DNA from 3 places in the Streptomyces sp. PL-25 genome. Region 2 is predicted to be linked to each of the others. Evidence: riboswitches for the same ligand, from Rfam matches in the RefSeq annotation. Region 2 holds a riboswitch; each other region holds the start of a gene.
The links. A riboswitch is a leader RNA that binds a small molecule or an ion and turns the genes downstream of it on or off. The one in region 2 is predicted to bind cyclic di-AMP.

Region 1 (3,264 bases), 900 kb from region 2:
CGCCGCCGCACCCGCGTCGAGGACATGGTCGCCGAGCCGGACGCCCACGGTCCGCTCCTGCGACCCGGCGCGCGAGAAGACACCGTAGGGAAGGTTGTGCGGACCGAAGGGGTCGCCCTCGGGGACCTCGAAGGGGGGCATCGGGTACTGCCTCTCTTTCGTGTGCCGGTGTTCCATGGGGGACATGGGTGTCTGGCCACACGTTCATGTGGTCGCGCCACACGTTACGGGGGAGGCAGCTGTCTTGGGCAGTGTCCGAGGAGTCTCCCGGCGACACGGCGGAGGGACGTCGTCCGGTTTCCGCCCGTCACTCGCCTGGCGGATCCGTATTCTCTGATCATGCCCGCACCCGCTGCCCCCGCGTACGCCCTCATCGCCACCGACCTGGACGGCACGCTGCTGCGCGGCGACGACTCCGTGTCCGGGCGGACCCGCGCCGCGCTCGGCCGGGCGGCGGCGGCCGGTGCCCGGCACCTCGTCGTCACCGGACGCCCGGCGCCGCGGGTCCGCCCGCTGCTGAGGTCCCTCGGCGGCACCGGGCTCGCGGTGTGCGGCCAGGGCGCCCAGCTCTACGACGCCGGGGCCGACCGCATGCTGTGGTCGGTCACGCTCGACCGGGAGACGGCCGAGACCGCGCTCGGCAAGATCGAGGCGGAGGTGGGGGAGGTGTACGCGGCGGTCGACCAGGACGGCGTGGACGGCCTCACGCTCATCGAGCCGGAGTACCGCATGGCGCACCCGACGCTGCCCGCCGAGCGGGTCGGGCGGCGCGAGGAACTGTGGCGCGCGCCCATCAGCAAGGTGCTGCTGCGCCATCCCCGGCTGTCCGACGACGAACTGGCGGCGGCGGCCCGCGGCGCGGTCGGTCCGCTCGCCTCGGTGACCATGTCGGGCCCGGGGACCGTCGAGCTCCAGCCCTGCGGCATCACCAAGGCGACCGGTCTCGCGCTGGCCGCGGCGCGGCTGGGACTCGGCCCCGGGGACGCCCTCGCCTTCGGCGACATGCCGAACGACATCCCCATGTTCCGGTGGGCGGCCCGGGGGGTGGCGATGGCCGGCGCCCACCCGGAGCTGAAGGCGGTCGCCGACGAGGTCACCACGTCGAACGAGGACGACGGCGTCGCCGTCGTCCTCGATCGTCTGTTCGTCTGAGCCCTCCGCGTGCCGGCCGGCACGCGGCTGCCCGTCAGTACGCGCTGTTGACGTTGTCGATGGAGCCGTAGCGCGCGGCGGCGTAGTTGCACGCGGCCGTGATGTTGGCGACCGGGTCGTAGATGTCGAACGACGTGCCGGCCACGTGGTAGGCGTTGAAGGTCGGCTGGATGACCTGGAGCAGGCCCTTGGAGGGGATGCCCGCGGCGGCGTTGGAGTCCCAGTTGTTGATGGCCAGCGGGTTGCCGGACGACTCGCGCATCACATTGCGGTGGATGCCGTTGTACGTGCCGGGGATGCCCTTCTGGGCCATGACGGCGAGCGACTCGCGGATCCAGCCGTCCAGGTTGTTCGGGTAGGCGACCGTGCTCGCCGTGGTGGCGGTGGCGGCGGTCGGGGTGGCCGCGGAGGCGCCGGACGCCCCGATCAGCGGCAGGGCGAGGATCGCGGCACCGGTGCCGGAGACGGCGAGGGTGCGGACGAGACGAGCGGCGCGGGAGCGGCTGGGACGACGTGCAGACATGGGGATTTCCTCTCCGTCGCCTGCGAGGTGAGCTGTCGGGTTCGGGCGGGGAGGTGCCCGGCCGGCTCCTCAGAGCACGGCTTCACCCCGAGCCGTTCCGGCGCGGCGTACGACGTAGGACGTACGGCGCTCCGGCCCGGCGACTTACCTGGGTCCCCCGCTCCTGCCATGAGCTGTCGGTGGGTGGTCATCGAGCGCTGGCAGGATTCGGCGTCCGCTCGACTGGCCCGGAACGTATGCGAGAGCACATGTCCCGAACAAGTACCTGATGCATACATCGTCCTAGTTGACCTTGATCCAGGGCATTTTGGCCGCTTGATCCTTTGCGATTGCCAAGGGTCAACTCGCTTGCGGGGGACGGGGAGCGGGGGGTCGGCGGGCCGTGGCGCGGGGTGGCGGTGCACGTGATGCAGCTCACGGAATAATTCGGCCAGGAGCATTTGCCCCCAAGGGGAATTGAAATGCTAATAAGGGTAAATCGGACTCGTAGGGCTGGAAGTGACGGCCGTCACGATCGGTGAGGCCCTGGCCTTGTTCGTACGTACGTGGGCACGGGTGGGCGTGTGGAAGGAGAGTGGGCGCGGCGGGACGGGTGAGAGGAGGGGAAGGGGGAGGCTGGGGAGGAGCGGGAAAGAGCAAGTCGATAAATATCTGTTCATATGTGGTGATCGAAAACATATCGGTCGTGATCCGATACCACCTGGCCTGTATCGGTGGGCGCTATCGGTGATCGAAACGTGACCGGATACGCTGACTTGAGTGATGGCAGCGACCTATCGACAAACCGTGTAAGCGCCAGCAGACACCAGCAGACAGGAGACCCCTCGTGACCGTCGTCGGGCCGTTCGGGCTGAGCGTGCGGGACCAGGCTCTCGAAGCCGATGTCCAGGCCGGATTGGCGGCTGTCGAGGAAGGGCTGCTCGAAGCCACCAAGAGCGAGGTCCCGTTCATCACGGAGGCCGCCCAGCACCTCGTGAAGGCGGGCGGCAAGCGGTTCCGGCCGCTGGTCGTGATGCTGGCGGCCCAGTTCGGCGACCCCGACGCGCCGGGGATCGTGCCCTCGGCCGTGGTCGTGGAGCTGACCCACCTGGCCACGCTCTACCACGACGACGTGATGGACGAGGCCGCCGTGCGGCGCGGGGTGGCCAGCGCCAACACCCGCTGGGGCAACGCGGTCGCGGTCCTCACCGGAGACTTCCTCTTCGCCCGCGCCTCCCAGATCCTCGCGGACCTCGGCCCGGAGGCCGTCCGGGTCCAGGCGCTCGCGTTCGAACGGCTCGTCACCGGGCAGATCCTGGAGACCGCCGGACCGCAGGACGGCAGGGACCCGGTCGACCACTACCTGGACGTGCTGGGCGGAAAGACCGGTTCGCTGGTGGCCGTCGCGTGCCGGTTCGGCGCGATGATGTCCGGCGCCGACGAGCGGGTCGTGGACGTGCTGACGCAGTACGGGGAGCGGCTCGGTGTCGCCTTCCAGCTCGCGGACGACGTGCTCGACATCGCCTCCGACTCCCAGGAGTCCGGCAAGACCCCCGGCACCGACCTGCGCGAGGGCGTCGCCACGCTGCCGGTGCTGCGGCTGCGCGAGC
Region 2 (3,264 bases):
GCACGGCGTTCAGCGTGGGCGCGGTGGTGGTCGCGGCGGACGGCACCGAGCTGGCCCGGGGCCACTCGCGGGAGGCCGGTGACCCGGTGGTGCACGCGGAAGAGGCCGCGCTCGCCGAGATCGACCCGGCGGACCCGCGGCTGCCCGGGGCCACGGTGTACAGCAGCCTGGAACCGTGCGCCCGACGCGCCTCCCGGCCGCGGCCGTGCGCCCGGCTGATTCTGGACGCGGGGGTGCGGCGGGTGGTCACGGCGTGGCGGGAGCCGGACACCTTCGTGGAGTCCGCCGACGGCTCCGGGGTACTCGCGGCCGAGGGCGCGGACGTCGTGGTGCTGCCGGAGTTCGAGGCCCTGGCCAAGGAGCCGAACCGGCACCTGCCGTAACGCGTGTGCAATCCACCCCGCGGGTGATGTACAGTTATCTCAACGACGCGGGGTGGAGCAGCTCGGTAGCTCGCTGGGCTCATAACCCAGAGGTCGCAGGTTCAAATCCTGTCCCCGCTACTGAAGACTCAGGGCCGGAATCCGGAAACGGATTCCGGCCCTGAGTGTTTTCCGGGCCTCCCGCGGTCTTCCGTTGGTTCTCTGCTGCGGTCTTCTGGCGCTCTTCCGGCTCCCGGTCGCTCCTTGATCGATGTCACCTCGCGTGACCGGCCTGTGTCCGTCCGCATAACAACTGACACACCATCACTTCTTTCGCGGGCGCCTGCGGCTCCGCCCCGCCCCGGAAATGGCCTGAAGTTCAGTCAACTCGCCCCGGTTTCGTCGCCCCTGAGGTGTACGTCTTGGCCAAAAAGGTTTAATGATCAAGCCGGGCGGCTTGGAATCGGAGGCCCGGGTCTATTAACGTTCGATAACGCAGCGCGGTCGTCCCAGCCGTCATCAGAGGCGGCTCCGTGCGCGCGCGCCGAATCCCGCAAGGGAACCGGGGAACCACCAACTTGGGGTGAATCGGGCATCATCCGCCGTACGCGTACGGCCGGTTGACGCGCGTAGGAGACCTTCCCGCTCCGAACCCGTCAGCTAACCCGGTAGGCGAGACGGAAGGAAAGGAGCACGCCCGCGTGGCGTCCAACCGGCCTGCCCCAGAAGCCCCGTTCGTGCCGAGCCAGCGCACCGATTCCTTCGGCTACGGCGGCCGGACCCCCGACGAGGGCCCCATGGAGGAGTGGAACCCCACCGAGGACTCCCTCCGCCCCGTGCGCGGCCGGCACCGCGTCGCCAAGCAGCGCGGCGGCGGACTCGCCCGCAGCTCCACCGTGCTCGGCGTGGGCGTCATAGCGGCCGTCGGCGCGGGCGGCATGGCCAGCGCCAACACCGGCAAGCCGCCGGTCGCGATCTCGCTGCCCGACGTGCCGGACCTGCACGCGCTGCCCGCCTCCGTGGGCTCCCTCTTCGACGGCGGCTCCGCCAAGGAGCACCACGAGGGCTCCGCCACCGCGCTCAGCGACGTCACCGCCGCACCGGCCGGGACGCCGGCCGCTCCCAGCGCCGCGTCCGGCGCGGGCGAGGCGCTGCGCAACCGGATCATGGCCCAGGCCGAGCAGCAGCAGGCCCAGGTCGCGGCCAGGGCCGAGGCCGCCACCGAGCAGGCCGCCGTCCAGCGCGCCGCCCGGCAGGCGGACGAGGCCGCCGCCAAGGCGAAGCAGGAGGCCGAGGCCAAGGCCGCCGCCGAGAAGCAGAAGGCGGAGGAGGAGGCCCGCAAGAAGGCCGAGGCGGCGCGGCTGGCGGAGCTGGCCAAGCAGTACACGCTGCCGACCTCCTCGTACACGATCACCTCCACCTTCGGCCAGGCCGGCTCCATGTGGTCCTCCGGGCACCACACCGGCCTCGACTTCGCCGCGCCCACCGGCACCCTGATCAAGGCGGTCCACAGCGGCACCGTCACCGAGGCCGGCTGGGCGGGCGCCTACGGCTACCGCACGATCCTCACCCTGGACGACGGCACCGAGCTGTGGTTCTGCCACCAGTCGTCGATCAGTGTCAGCGCCGGCCAGAAGGTCGCCACCGGCGAGGTCATCGGCCGCGTCGGCGCCACCGGCAACGTCACCGGGCCGCATCTGCACCTGGAGGTCCACCCGGGCGGCGAGGCGTCCGGCATCGACCCGATGGCCTGGCTGCGGGCCAAGGGCCTCAACCCCTGATGCCCTGCTCATCCGCCTGATTCCCTGATCCCTGATTCCCTGATCCCGGGGTCACCGCCGCGGGCGCGCCGCCAGCCGTACGGGTGGTTTGCGCAAGCTTTGCGCCCGGGACCGGCGGGGCGCGGAAGGGGCCGCTGTGCCGGGGGCGTTGATGGGTCACATGACTTCTCTGCACAAACTGGGCTCGTCCGGCCTCGAGGTCTTCCCGCTCGCCCTCGGCGGCAACGTCTTCGGCTGGACCGCCGACCAGGAGCGGTCCTTCGCCGTCCTGGACGCCTACACGGCGGCCGGCGGCAACTTCCTGGACACCGCCGACTCCTACTCGGCCTGGGTGGAGGGCCACCGGGGCGGCGAGTCCGAGACGATCATCGGCTGGGGGTACCCCCTGCTCGAAGAGCTTGGGGGAGGCTCAAGGAGCGCGGCAACCGCTCCGACGTCGTCATCGCGACCAAGGTCAGCCAGCACCCCGACTTCCAGGGCCTGTCCGCCGCCAATGTCAAGGCCGCGGCCGACGCCTCCCTCAAGCGGCTGGGCACCGACCACATCGACCTGTACTACACGCACTTCGACCGGCCCGAGGTGCCCGTCGAGGAGATCATCGGCGCTCTGGACGAACTGGTGCGGGCGGGCAAGGTCCGGTACATCGCCGCCTCCAACATCTCCGCCGAGCGCCTGAAGGAGTCCCTGGACTTCTCCGAACGCGAGGGCCTGGCCCGCTACGTCGCGCTCCAGCCGCACTACAACCTGGTCTCCCGGGACACCTACGAGGGCGCTCTGCGGGACCTCGCCGAGCGGGCGGGTCTGGCGGCCGTGCCGTACTACGCGCTGGCGGCCGGCTTCCTGACCGGCAAGTACCGGCCCGGCACGACGGTCGACAGCCCGCGCGCGCAGGGCGCGGCCAAGCACCTGGAGACCGAGCGCGGGCAGAAGGTCCTGGCCGCGCTCGACGAGGTCGCCCGCGCCCGCGGTGCCGAGACGGCCACGGTCGCCCTCGCCTGGCTCGCTGCGCAGCCCACGGTCGTCGCCCCGATCGCCTCGGCGCGCACCGTGGAGCAGCTCCCGGCCCTGCTGGGCGTGGCGGAGCTGCGACTGACCGACGAGGAGACCGCGAAGCTGACCCG
Region 3 (3,264 bases), 470 kb from region 2:
GGAGCGCTCCTTGCCCTCGAAGAGGTACTTGCCGTCCTTGTAGAACTCGGAGGCGGCGACGTCGAGCGCGAGGGCGATCTGCTCGCCGGGGGTGTAGCCGGCTTCCTTGATCGCTTCCAGGATCAGGTCCAGGGCCTCGCGGTTGGAGCCGAGGTTCGGGGCGAAGCCGCCCTCGTCGCCGAGACCGGTGGCCAGACCCTTGTTCTTCAGGACCTTCTTGAGGGTGTGGTAGACCTCGGCACCCCAGCGCAGGGCCTCGGAGAAGGACTCCGCGCCGATCGGGGCGATCATGAACTCCTGGATGTCCACGTTGGAGTCGGCGTGCGAGCCGCCGTTCAGGATGTTCATCATCGGCACCGGCAGCAGGTGCGCGTTGGGGCCGCCCAGGTAGCGGAAGAGCGGGAGGTCGGACGCCTCGGAGGCGGCGTGCGCGACGGCGAGGGAGACGCCGAGGATGGCGTTGGCGCCGAGCGAGCCCTTGTTGTCGGTGGCGTCCAGGTCGAACATGGCCTGGTCGATCAGGCGCTGCTCGGTGGCGTCGTAGCCGACGAGCTCCGGGCCGATCTGCTCGATGACGGCGAGGACGGCCTTCTCGACGCCCTTGCCCTGGTAACGGTTGGGGTCACCGTCACGCAGCTCGATGGCCTCGAAGGCGCCCGTGGAGGCGCCGGAGGGGACGGCGGCACGACCCGTGCTGCCGTCGTCGAGGCCGACCTCGACCTCGACCGTGGGGTTGCCTCGGGAGTCCAGGATTTCCCGGGCTACGACGACGTCGATGGACGGCACGAGCATCTCCTTCGTGGATGTGACGCTGAAAGTGCGGGGCTTGTGAGCCGTGCGACTAGAGCCTAACCGTCCCGGGCCGCCGACCGGCCGACCGACCGTCCCGTGGACAGAGTGACGGTACACATTGTTTCAGCACGGAACAAAGAAGACGGGAACGGGGGTCCGAACGGAAGGTGAAATGCCCCCGCCCCGGCGCGTACGGGGGAGAACGCGCCGGGGCGGGGAGCCCGTGGGGACGGGGGGGTGGGGCGGTGGCCGCCGCGCCTTACTTCAGGTGCAGCTGCTGGCCCGGGTAGATGAGGTCGGCGTCGTCGACGATGTCCTTGTTCAGCTGGAAGAGCTTCTCCCAGCCGCCCTGGACGTGGTGGGCGGCGGCGATGGAGCTGAGCGAGTCGCCGGCGGTCACCTTGTACTCGCCGTCGCCCTTCTTCACCTTCTTGCCGGTGGGGGTGGTGACGGTCTTCTTCGGGGCCGGGCGGTCGGCGGAGCGGCCCGCGGCCTGCTGCTCGGTGGAGCGGGTCGTGGTGCTGCTCTTGGAGCTGCCGGCGCCACTGCTCTTCTTCGCCGAGGACGACGAAGAGGAGGAGGACGACGACGAGGACGACGAGGACGAAGAAGAGGAGGACGACGAGGAGCTGCCGCCCGAGTACGCGGCGCCGGACAGGCCCTTGCCGCACACCGGCCAGGCGCCCTTGCCCTGGCCCGCGAGGACCTTCTCGGCGATGGCGATCTGCTGGGACTTGCTGGCCAGGTCGGCACGCGGTGCGTAGGCGGTGCCACCGAAGGCGGCCCAGGTGGAGTTGGTGAACTGGACGCCGCCGTAGAAGCCGTTGCCGGTGTTGATCGACCAGTTGCCGCCGGACTCGCACTGGGCGACCGCGTCCCACTCGGAGGCGGTGGCGGCGGAAGCGTTGCCGGCCGCCATCAGCGGGCCGGCGACGGCGACGCCGGTGACACCGGCGAGTGCGATGGCGCGAGTGGCCTTGGACGGACGGCGGTGCTTGCCCTTGCCGGAAAACAGCATGGAAGGATCCCCTCACCGACGCCTGCGAGGTGAGCTGTCGGGTTCGGGCCGGTTGAGTTGCCCGGCCGTGCCTTCCGAGAGGCACGGCTTCACCCCCAGCCGCTCCGGTCAACTGCCCGGTGCGGCACTTACCTTGGGTCCCCCGCTCCTGCCTGCGGCGCTTGACGCGACGACTGTTCCCGTACGGCCGCTGGCAGGATTCGGCGTTGCGGCAGCCGGGGCTCGCGGTGGCGAGCGGTCATGACCGTAGACAGGTGATCCGCCGGATTTCAAAGACGATCAGGGCTTCTGAGACTCATCCCACACTTTCACCGAATAGGACATACAAGGCGAAGTGTGACGTGAACTCCCGCTACTTTTGGGCGTTTTCGGCGGGGACATCCAGGCTCTGACCGGCGACGATGTGGTCCGGGTCGGCCCCGATGGCGCCCTTGTTGGCGTCATAGAGCGCGTGCCACCCGCCGTGCAGGTCGAAGGAGTCGGCGATGGACGTGAGCGAGTCGCCGGTGCGCACGGTGTAGGAGCCGGCGGACGAGGCGTGTGCGCCGCCGCCCCGGGAGGCGTGCCGGCCGCCCGCGGCGCCGTCCGCCGTGCCCTCGTCGGCACTGCCGCCGCGGTGGCGGCCGCCGGAGCCGAGCGCGCCGGTGTCGACGAGCGCCGAAGAGCCGACATCCTGGACGTAGTTGTCCGCATCGCCGGAGTTGTCACGGTCCTGGTCCGGGGCGCCCGTGCCCGTGCCCGTGCCCGTGGACGAGGTGGCGTCGGGCGTGCCCGCACCGGACTCGGCCGGGCCGTCCGTCTTCCCGGGCACAGAGGGACCGTCGGACGGTCCGGTGGTGGCGCCGTGCGAGGCGCCGGTCCCGTGCGAGGCTCCGGGCGTTTCGGTGGCGTCCGGCGAAGAGCCGGACGAACCGGAAGAGTTGTCGGCGTCCTGGGGCGAGTCGGACAGACCGCCCTCACCGGTACGGGGCTTCCCGGACGCGTCGGAGCCGCCGGAACCGTCGGAGTCGCCACCCTTGCCCGTGGAACCGGATGTTCCGGACGAGGCGGAGCCCTTGTCGTCCTTGCCGCTCTTGTCACCCTTGTCCGTCGAGGTGGATCCGTCCGCGCCGGACGCCGAGGAGTCGCCGCCCACGCCCGTGTCGACGTCGGCCGTACCGGAACCCTTGGTGAGCCCGGCCAGCAGCCCGCAGGTGTGCCAGGCGCCGGGCCCCTTGTCGGCGAGGATCTTCTCGGCCACGGCTATCTGCTGGGAGCGGCTGGCCTGGTCGGCGCTGGCCGCGTAGGAGAGGCCGCCGTACGCCTCCCAGTCGTCCTGGGTGAGCATCAGGCCGCCGTAGTAGCCGTGGCCGTTGTCGGCGCTCCAGGAGCCGCCGGTCTCGCACTGCGCCACCTTGTCCCAGGTGGTGCCGTCGGCGGCGCTCGCGCCGGATGCGGCGACCAGCGGGATGGCG

Region 1: linked by a shared signal. The riboswitch ahead of R4Z62_RS13695 (transglycosylase SLT domain-containing protein) and the one ahead of R4Z62_RS18015 (M23 family metallopeptidase) in region 2 are both predicted to bind cyclic di-AMP.
Region 3: linked by a shared signal. The riboswitch ahead of R4Z62_RS20215 (LysM peptidoglycan-binding domain-containing protein) and the one ahead of R4Z62_RS18015 (M23 family metallopeptidase) in region 2 are both predicted to bind cyclic di-AMP.

Annotation. Positions count from the first base shown of each region.
Region 1 is NZ_CP136997.1:3,080,175-3,083,438, reverse strand. Features, by position in the region: gene fahA (fumarylacetoacetase) at 1-141, opposite strand, end outside; gene R4Z62_RS13700 (HAD-IIB family hydrolase) at 340-1,152, shown strand; gene R4Z62_RS13695 (transglycosylase SLT domain-containing protein) at 1,187-1,675, opposite strand; cyclic di-AMP (ydaO/yuaA leader) riboswitch at 1,678-1,867, opposite strand; gene R4Z62_RS13690 (polyprenyl synthetase family protein) at 2,502-3,264, shown strand, end outside.
Region 2 is NZ_CP136997.1:3,982,568-3,985,831, forward strand. Features, by position in the region: gene R4Z62_RS18005 (dihydrofolate reductase family protein) at 1-383, shown strand, start outside; tRNA gene R4Z62_RS18010 (tRNA-Met) at 430-503, shown strand; cyclic di-AMP (ydaO/yuaA leader) riboswitch at 895-1,052, shown strand; gene R4Z62_RS18015 (M23 family metallopeptidase) at 1,064-2,143, shown strand; partial or broken gene R4Z62_RS18020 (aldo/keto reductase) at 2,304-3,264, shown strand, end outside.
Region 3 is NZ_CP136997.1:4,457,294-4,460,557, reverse strand. Features, by position in the region: gene eno (phosphopyruvate hydratase) at 1-786, opposite strand, end outside; gene R4Z62_RS20215 (LysM peptidoglycan-binding domain-containing protein) at 1,052-1,810, opposite strand; cyclic di-AMP (ydaO/yuaA leader) riboswitch at 1,815-1,980, opposite strand; gene R4Z62_RS20210 (transglycosylase family protein) at 2,163-3,264, opposite strand, start outside.